3 regions of the Streptomyces sp. NPDC045899 genome follow, and region 3 is predicted to be linked to each of the others. Evidence: riboswitches for the same ligand, from Rfam matches in the RefSeq annotation. Region 3 holds a riboswitch; each other region holds the start of a gene.
What was found. Region 3 has a riboswitch for cobalamin ahead of metE (5-methyltetrahydropteroyltriglutamate--homocysteine S-methyltransferase). Riboswitches for the same ligand answer to the same signal wherever they lie in the genome.

Region 1 (3,271 bases), on a different contig from region 3:
TATCGGCACATCGGTCACCAAGGCCGTGGCCTTCGGCCGGGACGGGCGGGCCATCGCGTCCGCGAGCCGCCCCAGCCGGCTGGACCGGCGGCCTGGGGGCCGGGTCGAACAGGACCTGGAGGACGTGCTGCGCACCGTGGCCGAGGTGTGCCGCGAGGTCGCCGCCGCCCTGCCCGCGCCTCCCGTCGCACTCGCCCTGACCGGCCAGGGGGACGGGCTGTGGCTGCGCGACGCGGCGGGCCGGGCGGTGCGTCCGCCGATCTCGTGGATGGACGGCAGGGCGGCGGAGACAGTGGCCCGCTGGCGCGCGGACGGCACCCTGCGGGCGCTGTGGGCCCGTACCGGTTCGGGGGTGTTCCCCGGCTGCCACGCCCCGCTGCTGGCCTGGCTCGCCGAGCATGAACCGCGGTCGCTGGAGCGGGCCGAGGTCGCGGGCTACTGCGTGGACGCGGTCGCCCAGCGGCTGACCGGGGTGATCGGGGTGGACGCCTCCGATGCCTCGCTGCCGTTCCTCGATGTCACCACCCGCCGCTATGTCCGCGACGCGCTGGAGATGTGCGGAATCGCCGGGTACGCACGGCTGTTGCCGGAGCCCGCCGCGCCCGGGGCACTCGCCCCGCTGCACGAGGAGGGCGCCCGGCTGCTCGGGCTCCCGGCCGGACTCCCGGTCGCCGCGGGCCCCTACGACCTGCCCGCCTGCGCCATCGGCAGCGGGGTGCGGGAGCGGGGCGACGGACTGCTGATCGTGGGCACCACCCTGGCCTGCCAGGTGCTGACCGACGACGCCCGGATCGACCCGGCCGCCGATCCGGCCGGGATGTGGCTGTGCACCCCCGACCCCACACGCTGGCTGCGGGCGATGCCCGCGATGGTCGGCACCGCGGCCCTGGAATGGGCGCTGGAGTTCACCGGGGCCACCACCGCCGGCCTCGACGGGATACTGGCCGACAGCCCGCCCGGCGCCCGTGGAGTCACCGCACTGCCGTTCCTGTCCGGGGCGGGCGAGCGGGCGCCGTTCGTCGAACCCGCCGCCCAGGGACGGCTCGACGGGCTCACCCTCGCCTCGACCCGCGCCGACGCGGTCCGCGCGGTCTGCGAGTCCATCGCCTACGCCGCCCGGCACTGCCTGGAGGCGGCCGGGCTCTCCGCGAGCCTGGCGCTGTGCGGCGGCGGCACCCGGTCCCGGGCCTGGACCCAGTTGTTCGCGGATGTCATCGGCCGTCCGGTGCGGATCCCCGGGGAGCCCGAAGTGGGGGCGCGCGGCGCGGTCGTGGTCGCCTGGGAGAGCCTCGGTGAGCCGGTCGACCCGGAGCGCTGGCAGGCCGACACACGCACCGTCACACCCGATCCGGACCGCCGTGAGACCTTCGAACACGGCTACGCCGACTACCGCTCCCGGCTTGCCCACGCCCTGGCCGGCTGGCGGGAAAAGGCCCGGGAACAGCGGACGGAGGCCACCCCGCAATAGCACATACGTGGGAAACTCCCCCGTGGGCGACACAAGATGTGGGGGCGCGTGCGTCGGCCGACACAAGATGTATGCTCGTCCTCGCTGTCGACGCAGGGGAATCCGGTGGGAATCCGGAACTGTCCCGCAACGGTGTACGTGTGCGCATATGTGTACCCGTGAGTCCGATGACCTGCCGACGGCCGTCTGAATACGTCCGGGCCTCGCGGGTTGGGCCGTTGGACGCTGCGCGGTATGCGTTCGTACGGTAGTGCGAATTCGTCATGCCCGTACGCGGCCTTCGCTCCCCATCCCTCCTGGCCCCCAGCCGAGCGAGGGAGAACACTTCAGTGACCATCGCGCCCGCCGACCCGGTTTCAGAGGCAGCGGCTTCCCAGGCAGTGGCCGACGCGCCCGGTACCGCGCTGCTGCGGACCCTCACCGGGCTCACCGCCGACCTGCCCGCCACCGACCCCGGCAAAGTCGCGGCCGCCGCCCTGCGCGGCCGCCATCCCGGCTCGGACGAGGCGGAGTTGCGCACCCTGGCGACCGAGGCGGCGGCCGGGCTGATCGCGGAGGAGCCGGAGTACTCCCGGCTGGCCGCGCGGCTGCTGGCCCTGACGATCACCGAGGAGGCGGCCGGGCAGGGCGCGGTCTCCTTCTCGTCCTCGGTCGCGGTGGGCCACCGCGAGGGCCTGATCGCCGACAGCACCGCCGAGTTCGTCACCACCCATGCCGCCCGGCTGGACGCGCTGGTGGAGCGGGCGCTGGCGGACGGCGCCGACAAGCGCTTCGGCTACTTCGGACTGCGCACCCTGTACAGCCGCTACCTGCTGCGCCACCCGATCACCCGTCAGGTCATCGAGACCCCGCAGCACTTCCTCCTCCGGGTCGCCTGCGGTCTGGCCGAGAACCTCGGCGAGCGGGCCCTGGACGAGGTCGCCGAGCTGTACCGGCTCACCAGCACCCTGTCCTACCTGCCCAGCTCCCCCACGCTGTTCAACTCCGGCACCCGGCACCCGCAGATGTCCTCGTGCTACCTGCTGGACTCGCCGCTGGACGAGCTGGACTCCATCTACAACCGCTACCACCAGGTCGCGCGGCTGTCGAAGCACGCGGGCGGCATCGGTCTGTCCTACTCCCGCATCCGGGCCCGCGGTTCGCTGATCCGCGGCACCAACGGGCACTCCAACGGCATCGTGCCGTTCCTGCGCACGCTGGACGCCTCGGTGGCCGCCGTCAACCAGGGCGGCCGGCGCAAGGGCGCGGCCTGTGTCTACCTGGAGACCTGGCACGCGGACATCGAGGAGTTCCTGGAGCTGCGGGACAACACCGGTGAGGAAGCCCGCCGCACCCACAACCTCAACATCGCCCACTGGATCCCGGACGAGTTCATGCGCCGCGTCGAGGCGGACGCCGACTGGTCGCTGTTCTCCCCGGCCGACGCGCCGCAGCTGGTGGACCTGTGGGGCGAGGAGTTCGACGCCGCGTACCGCAGGGCCGAGGCCGAGGGCCGCGCCGTCAAGCAGGTCCCGGCGCGCCAGCTCTACGCCCGGATGATGCGCACGCTCGCGCAGACCGGCAACGGCTGGATGACGTTCAAGGACGCCGCCAACCGCACCGCCAACCAGACCGCCGAGCCCGGCAAGGTCGTCCACTCCTCCAACCTCTGCACCGAGATCCTGGAGGTCACCGACGACGGCGAGACCGCCGTGTGCAACCTGGGGTCGGTCAACCTCGCGGCCCACCTGGGCGAGAACGGTCAGATGGACTGGGACCGGCTGGACGCCACCGTCCGCACCGCCGTGACCTTCCTCGACCGCG
Region 2 (3,271 bases), on a different contig from region 3:
GGTCCGCGCCACCGTCCGCCCGGCGTCGGCGCGCACATCGGTCAGCGACTTCGCGCAGCCGGGCAGCCCGGTGCAGGCCCCGACACCGAGCCACGGTGAGCCGGGATCGGTCACCAGCCCGGCTCCGGCCAGTTCGTCCGCCGCGGAGCGGGCGGCCCCCGGGGTGAATCCGGGGATCACCACGCCGCGCCAGGGTGTCACACGCAGCTCATCGGCCCCGTCCCGGGAGGCGAGCGCGGCGAGCAGCCGCCACTGGGCGGCGCTCATCCGGCCGAGCGGTACGGCCACGGACACCGCGTGGCGGCCGTGCGGGCCGGGCACCGGACCGGGGGAGGGAAGGCAGGGTTCCGTCCATGGGCCGGGCGCCGTGTCCAGTCCGGCACCGCAGGCGCCGGTGTCCGGTTCCTGTCCGATGCCCGCCCCGGCGAGTCGCGCCGCCAACCCGGCGGCCGTCACGGCGTGTTGTGCGGGGAGCTCCCGCGCCCGCCAGGCCCGGATGCCGCTTTCCTCCGCTCTCGTCAGGAATTCCACGGCCGCCAGCGCGGCGGCCCGCGGGGCGTCCTCCGCCGCGATGCGCAGCCCCCCGGATCCGGCGGCACCCACCCCCAGGACGGCTCCGCCGCCCGGCGTTGCGATCAATGTCACATCGGCGCCCAGGGCGGCGACATCACCCCGTCCGTCGTCCAGCGCGAACAGGAACCGACCCGACAACCCCGACAAAGCCCTCAACTCGCCGGACCCCGCCGTGCACAGCAGTGTGTCCAACTCCCGCGCCCACACCGAGGTGTCGGTGTGCCCGGCGCCGTCCAGGCCGCTCAGCGGTGACGCCACGATGTTGCGCACCCGGTCGTGCGCGTCCGACGGCAGCAGCCCCGCCGACCGCAACCGCTCCGCCAGGGGTGCCCCGCACCCTTCGGCAAGCCCCCGCAGCTGGACGTTTCCCCGGGAGGTGAGGTCGAGCCGGCCGTCGCCCAGCTCCTCCGCCACCGCCGCCAGCGTCCGCGCCTGACGTCCTGTCAACAGGCCGCCGGGCAGCCGGACACGGGCCAGTGCGCCGTCGTGCGCCGGGTGGAGCCGCAGTGCGCCGGGGCATGCGTCATCACGCCCGCCACGGTCCGCGGAGACCGTCCGGTCCGTGGCGGAGCGGGCCCGGACACCGGTGGCGGGCGTTTGATCCCCAGGTGGGACGGTTGTCGGGGGGAGGGGCATGGCGGCGAGCATACCGACGATCGCCCGGCCCTCACCGTCCCGTGGCAGGTCAGCAACGCTTACTATGCTGAGCGGCGGGTCGTCCTGACCCGCCGGACGCAACTGACGGCGTCAGGGGAGGAAGCCGGTGAGATTCCGGCGCGGTCCCGCCACTGTGAGCACGGCAGCAGCCGCGCGAGCCAGGAACTCCCGCCGTCTTCAACCCGCCCGGGGCGCGGACCCCGAGGAAGGCGCCCAGTCATGATCCTGCTGCTGTCGACGTCCGACACCGACCTGCTCAGCGCCCGTGCCGCCACGGGCCCGGTGCCGTACCGCCTGGCCAACCCGGCCCGGCTCGCACTCGACGACCTGCCCGGCCTGCTCGAGGGCGCCGACCTCGTCGTCGTACGGCTGCTCGGCGGGATCCGCGCCTGGCAGGAGGGCCTGGACACCCTGCTCGCGGGTGACCGCCCCGTGGTGGTCCTCACCGGTGAACAGGCCCCGGACGCCCAGCTCATGGAGGCGTCCACGGTCCCGGTCGGCATCGCCGCCGAGGCCCACGCCTACCTCGCCCACGGCGGCCCCGGAAACCTGGAGCAGCTGGCCCGCTTCCTCTCCGACACCGTGCTGCTCACCGGCCACGGCTTCGAACCGCCCGCCCCCGCCCCCACCTGGGGCCCGCTGGAGCGCACCGCGCGCACCACCACCGGCCCCACCGTCGCGGTGCTCTACTACCGAGCCCACCACATGAGCGGCAACACGGCCTTCGTCGAGGCCCTGTGCCGGGCCGTGGAGGACGCCGGGGGCCGTCCGCTCCCGCTGTTCGTCGCCTCGCTGCGGGCGCCCGAGCCCGAGCTGATCGAGGCCCTCGGCGCGGCCGACGCGGTCGTCACCACCGTGCTCGCCGCCGGTGGCACCCGGCCCGCCGACGCCTCCGCGGGCGGCGACGACGAGTCGTGGGACGCGGGCGCGCTCGCCCGGCTCGACGTCCCCGTGCTCCAGGCGCTGTGCCTGACCGGCTCGCGCACCGCCTGGGAGGAGAACGACGAGGGGCTCTCCCCGCTGGACGCCGCGACCCAGGTCGCCGTCCCCGAGTTCGACGGCCGCCTCATCACCGTGCCGTTCTCCTTCAAGGAGGTCGACGAGGACGGACTGCCCGTCTACGTCGCCGACCCCGAGCGCGCCGCCCGGGTCGCCGGGATCGCGGTACGGCACGCCCGGCTGCGCCACATACCCGCGGCCGACAAGCGTCTTGCACTGGTCCTCTCCGCCTACCCGACCAAGCACTCCCGCATCGGCAACGCCGTCGGCCTCGACACCCCCGCCAGCGCCGTCGCCCTGCTGCGCCGCCTGCGGGCCGAGGGCTACGACCTCGGCCCCGAGGACGGGCCGGACGCCCTTCCGGGCCTGGTCTCCGGCGACGGCGACGAACTGATCCGCGCCCTCATCGACGCCGGCGGCCACGACCAGGAGTGGCTCACCGAGGAGCAGCTCGCCGCCAACCCGGTCCGCGTCCCCGCCGCCGACTACCGCCGCTGGTACGCCACCCTGCCCGCGCAGTTGCGCGACGCGGTCGAGGAGCACTGGGGCCCGCCGCCCGGCGGGATGTTCGTCGACACCAGCCGCAACCCGGACGGCGACATCGTCCTGGCCGCGCTGCGCCACGGCAATCTGCTGGTGGTCATCCAGCCGCCGCGCGGCTTCGGCGAGAACCCCATCGCCATCTACCACGATCCCGATCTGCCGCCCTCCCACCACTACCTGGCCGCCTACCGCTGGATGGCCACCCCGCAGGCGGACGGCGGCTTCGGTGCCGACGCCATGGTCCACCTGGGCAAGCACGGAAACCTGGAGTGGCTGCCCGGCAAGAACGCCGGACTGTCCGCCGCCTGCGGCCCCGACGCCGCGCTCGGCGATCTGCCGCTGATCTACCCGTTCCTGGTCAACGACCCGGGCGAGGGCACCCAGGCCAAGCGCCGCGTGCACGCCACCCTGATCGACCACCTGGTGCCGCCGATGGCCCGCGCCGACTCCTACGGCGACATCGCGCGGCTGGAGCAGCTGCTCGACGAGTACGCCGCCA
Region 3 (3,271 bases):
TCGGCGTACGGCTGGGACCGGCGGGCGTCGGCCCCGGTGGTGGCGGCAGCGCGCGCCCGGACGGCCGGGTCATGGGTGATCGGCGAACCCGCGCGGGAGGCCAGATCGGCGCGGTTCGCGGAGAGTTCGGCGGCGATCGTGTGGGTTCCCCGGGCGAGGCCCTTGGCGAGGGTGACGATCTCCCGTGTCTTCTGCCGTGCGAAGGAGAGCCAGCGCAGGATCTGCGGCGCGATGTCGCGCTCCACGGCGGCGTCCAGCGGGACGTGCAGAAGCGAGCAGGACGCGGACACATCGACCTGGCCCGCCAGCCCCAGCAGGGTGCCGAGCGTCGAGAGTGCGGCCGACAGGTCGTTCACCCAGATGTTGCGGCCGTTGACGACCCCGGCGACCAGGCGCTTGCCGGGCAGACCGCCGACAGCCGCGAGATCCTCGAGGTTGGCGGCGGCGGCCTCGGTGAAGTCCAGGGCCAGACCCTCGACCGGGGCCTTGGCCAGGACGGGCAGGGCGTCGCCCAGACGGTCGAAGTAGGAGGCGATGAGCAGCTTGGGGCGGTCGGGAAGGGCGCCGAGGTCGCGGTAGGCCCGGGCCGCGGCGTTGAGCTCGGCCGGGGTGCGGTCCTGGACGAGGGCGGGTTCGTCCAGCTGTACCCACTCCGCCCCGGCGGCCCGCAGATCGGCCAGGACCTCCGCGTACACCGGCAGCAGCCGGTCCAGGAGGGTGAGCGGGTCGAAGTCCGCGGCCACCCCGGGCGCGGGCTTGGCCAGCAGCAGATAGGTGACCGGGCCGACCAGGACCGGACGGGCCGTCAGCCCCTGGGTCAGCGCCTCCGTCAGCTCGGCGACCTGCTTGGCGGAGTCGGCCGTGAAGACCGTGTCCGGCCCCAGCTCGGGGACCAGATAGTGGTAGTTGGTGTCGAACCACTTGGTCATCTCCAGCGGCGCCACGTCCTGGGTGCCGCGCGCCATCGCGAAGTAGCCGTCGAGCGGATCGGCCGCGACGGCGTCCCGGTGGCGGTCGGGGATCGCACCCACCATGACGGTGGTGTCCAGGACGTGGTCGTAGTAGGAGAAGTCACCGGTGGGCACCTCGTGGATGCCCGCTCCGGCCAGCTGCCGCCAGTTCGTCCGGCGCAGTTCCGCGGCGGTGTCGCGGAGGGCGTCGGCGGTGACGCGGCCCTTCCAGTAGCCCTCGATCGCCTTCTTCAGTTCCCGGTTCTGGCCCTGACGGGGGTAGCCGTACACGGTGGCCCGTGCTGCCGCGGCTGCGGGCTTGGTGGTCACGGAGATCTCCTTCGCGAGATGAATCCCTGAGATCCCGGGGACGGGACGAGAGCGCGAAGGGGTGACGTACCGGGACGGTCGACCTCGCGCGCAACGGCGCGGTCGTCCACCTGGTATGTTCGCCGACCCGCCCTCGAGGTCACCGGATGTCCGGGTACGCGTCGTACGCACCCGGGCAGTTGGCAGGTCTTCGGACTCACGGGCACGTCCTCAAGGGGAGGACACCTACTGGCCGTCGCTTCCCAGGCCCTCCTCGGGCCCAGTGCGTATGACGGCGGTCGTTCCCGCTCACCGCTGCGGGGCAGTCCCGGATTCCCACCGGGTTCCCTCTTGCGACGCCTCCCGCCTGGCGGACGGGGCGAACCAGCTGCACCGGCCACCCTAAGGGGCCGCCCGCCGATGTGGTGGGACCCGTCCAGCATGCTGAGGGTGAGCTGAGACACCCCATCGGTGCGCGGGGGCCCGGCGGGCGGGCCCCTCGGCCCGGTCCGCCGGGTCGCTCACCCCTGGCCGTACGCATGGAACCCGCGGCCGGTCTTGCGGCCCAGCAGCCGTGCCTCCACCATCCGCTGGAGCAGTGGGGGAGGCGCGTAGAGGGGTTCCTTGAACTCGTCGTACAGCGAGCCGGCGATCGAGGCGAGCGTGTCGAGCCCGATCAGGTCCGCGAGCTTGAGCGGGCCCATGGGGTGGGCGCAGCCCAGCTCCATGCCCGCGTCGATGTCGGCGGCGGTGGCGAAGCCGGACTCCGCCATCCGGACGGCCGAGAGCAGATAGGGGATCAGCAGGGCGTTGACGACGAAGCCCGCCCGGTCCCGGGAGCGGATGACCGTCTTGCCCAGAGTGCGCGAGGCGAATTCCTCGACCGCGGTGACCGTCTCCGGGGCGGTGTGCAGCGAGGTCACCACCTCCACCAGGGGCAGCACCGGGACGGGGTTGAAGAAGTGCAGTCCGACGACCCGGTCGGCGCGGCTGGTGGCCATGCCCAGGCGCATCACGGGGATCGAGGAGGTGTTGGTGGCCAGAACGGCCGCCGGATCCTCGACGGTCTTGTCGAGCGCGGCGAACACCTCGGCCTTGGCGTCGGCGTTCTCGATCACCGCCTCGATGACGAGCTGCCGGTCGGACAGATCCTCCAGACTGCCGGTGAAGACCAGGCGGGACAGGGCGTCCCGGGCCGCGGTCCGCTCCAGCCCGCCCCGCCGCACCGCCCGGTCCAGCGAGGCGGTGACGCGCTCCCGGGCGGTACGCGCGGCCGTGGCGTCGGCCTCACAGACCACCGTGTCCAGCCCGGCCCGTGCGCACACCTCGGCGATGCCCGCGCCCATCTGACCGCCGCCGACCACTCCCACGCGCCGGATGTCCCCGCTCATGCCCGTACCTCCGCACGGCGCACGAGGTGGGCGGCGTAGGCGTCCGGGGTGAAGAACAGCGGCAACTCGCCGCACAGCGCGGTGCGTTCGAAGAGTGCCCGCACCTCGTCGCACGGTGCCCATGGATACGCGGCACCGAGCGCGGCGACTTCGTCATCGAGCAGGCGCAGCACCGTCGCCCGGTCGATGACCCGGTGCCGCAGCCATTGCCAGATCTGCACCCGGGCGATCTCGGCGGTGGCCGCGTCCTCCATCAGACCGTCGAGGGCGACGGCGCCCTGGCCGCGCAGCCAGGCGGCGTAGTAGCGCAGCGCGACCGAGACGTTGGTGCGCACGCCCTCCGGTGTGGGCGGTCCGCTGATCCGGCGCACCGACAGCAGGTCCACCGCCGTCACCTCCACGTCGTCGCGCGTCCGGTCGAGCTGATGGGGCCGGTCGCCCAGCACTCCGTCGAACACCTCGCGGCACACCGGCACCAGTCCGGGATGGGCGACCCAGGAGCCGTCGAATCCGTCCTCGGCCTCGCGCTCCTTGTCCAGCCGCACCGTGGCGAGCGCCGCCTCGTGCGCGGCCGGGTCCTTGCCCGGCACCTGCGCGGCCATTCCGCCGATGGCGTGGGCA

Region 1: linked by a shared signal. The riboswitch ahead of AC07FT_RS02575 (ribonucleoside-diphosphate reductase subunit alpha) and the one ahead of metE (5-methyltetrahydropteroyltriglutamate--homocysteine S-methyltransferase) in region 3 are both predicted to bind cobalamin.
Region 2: linked by a shared signal. The riboswitch ahead of cobN (cobaltochelatase subunit CobN) and the one ahead of metE (5-methyltetrahydropteroyltriglutamate--homocysteine S-methyltransferase) in region 3 are both predicted to bind cobalamin.

The regions. Positions count from the first base shown of each region.
Region 1 covers NZ_JBWKKP010000002.1:13,695-16,965, forward strand. Annotated here, with positions in the region: gene AC07FT_RS02570 (FGGY family carbohydrate kinase) at 1-1,468, shown strand, start outside; cobalamin riboswitch at 1,534-1,662, shown strand; gene AC07FT_RS02575 (ribonucleoside-diphosphate reductase subunit alpha) at 1,798-3,271, shown strand, end outside.
Region 2 covers NZ_JBWKKP010000005.1:386,126-389,396, forward strand. Annotated here, with positions in the region: gene cobG (precorrin-3B synthase) at 1-1,221, opposite strand, end outside; cobalamin riboswitch at 1,268-1,417, shown strand; gene cobN (cobaltochelatase subunit CobN) at 1,450-3,271, shown strand, end outside.
Region 3 covers NZ_JBWKKP010000010.1:118,056-121,326, forward strand. Annotated here, with positions in the region: gene metE (5-methyltetrahydropteroyltriglutamate--homocysteine S-methyltransferase) at 1-1,280, opposite strand, end outside; cobalamin riboswitch at 1,445-1,663, opposite strand; gene AC07FT_RS17065 (3-hydroxybutyryl-CoA dehydrogenase) at 1,781-2,650, opposite strand; gene aceB (malate synthase A) at 2,647-3,271, opposite strand, start outside.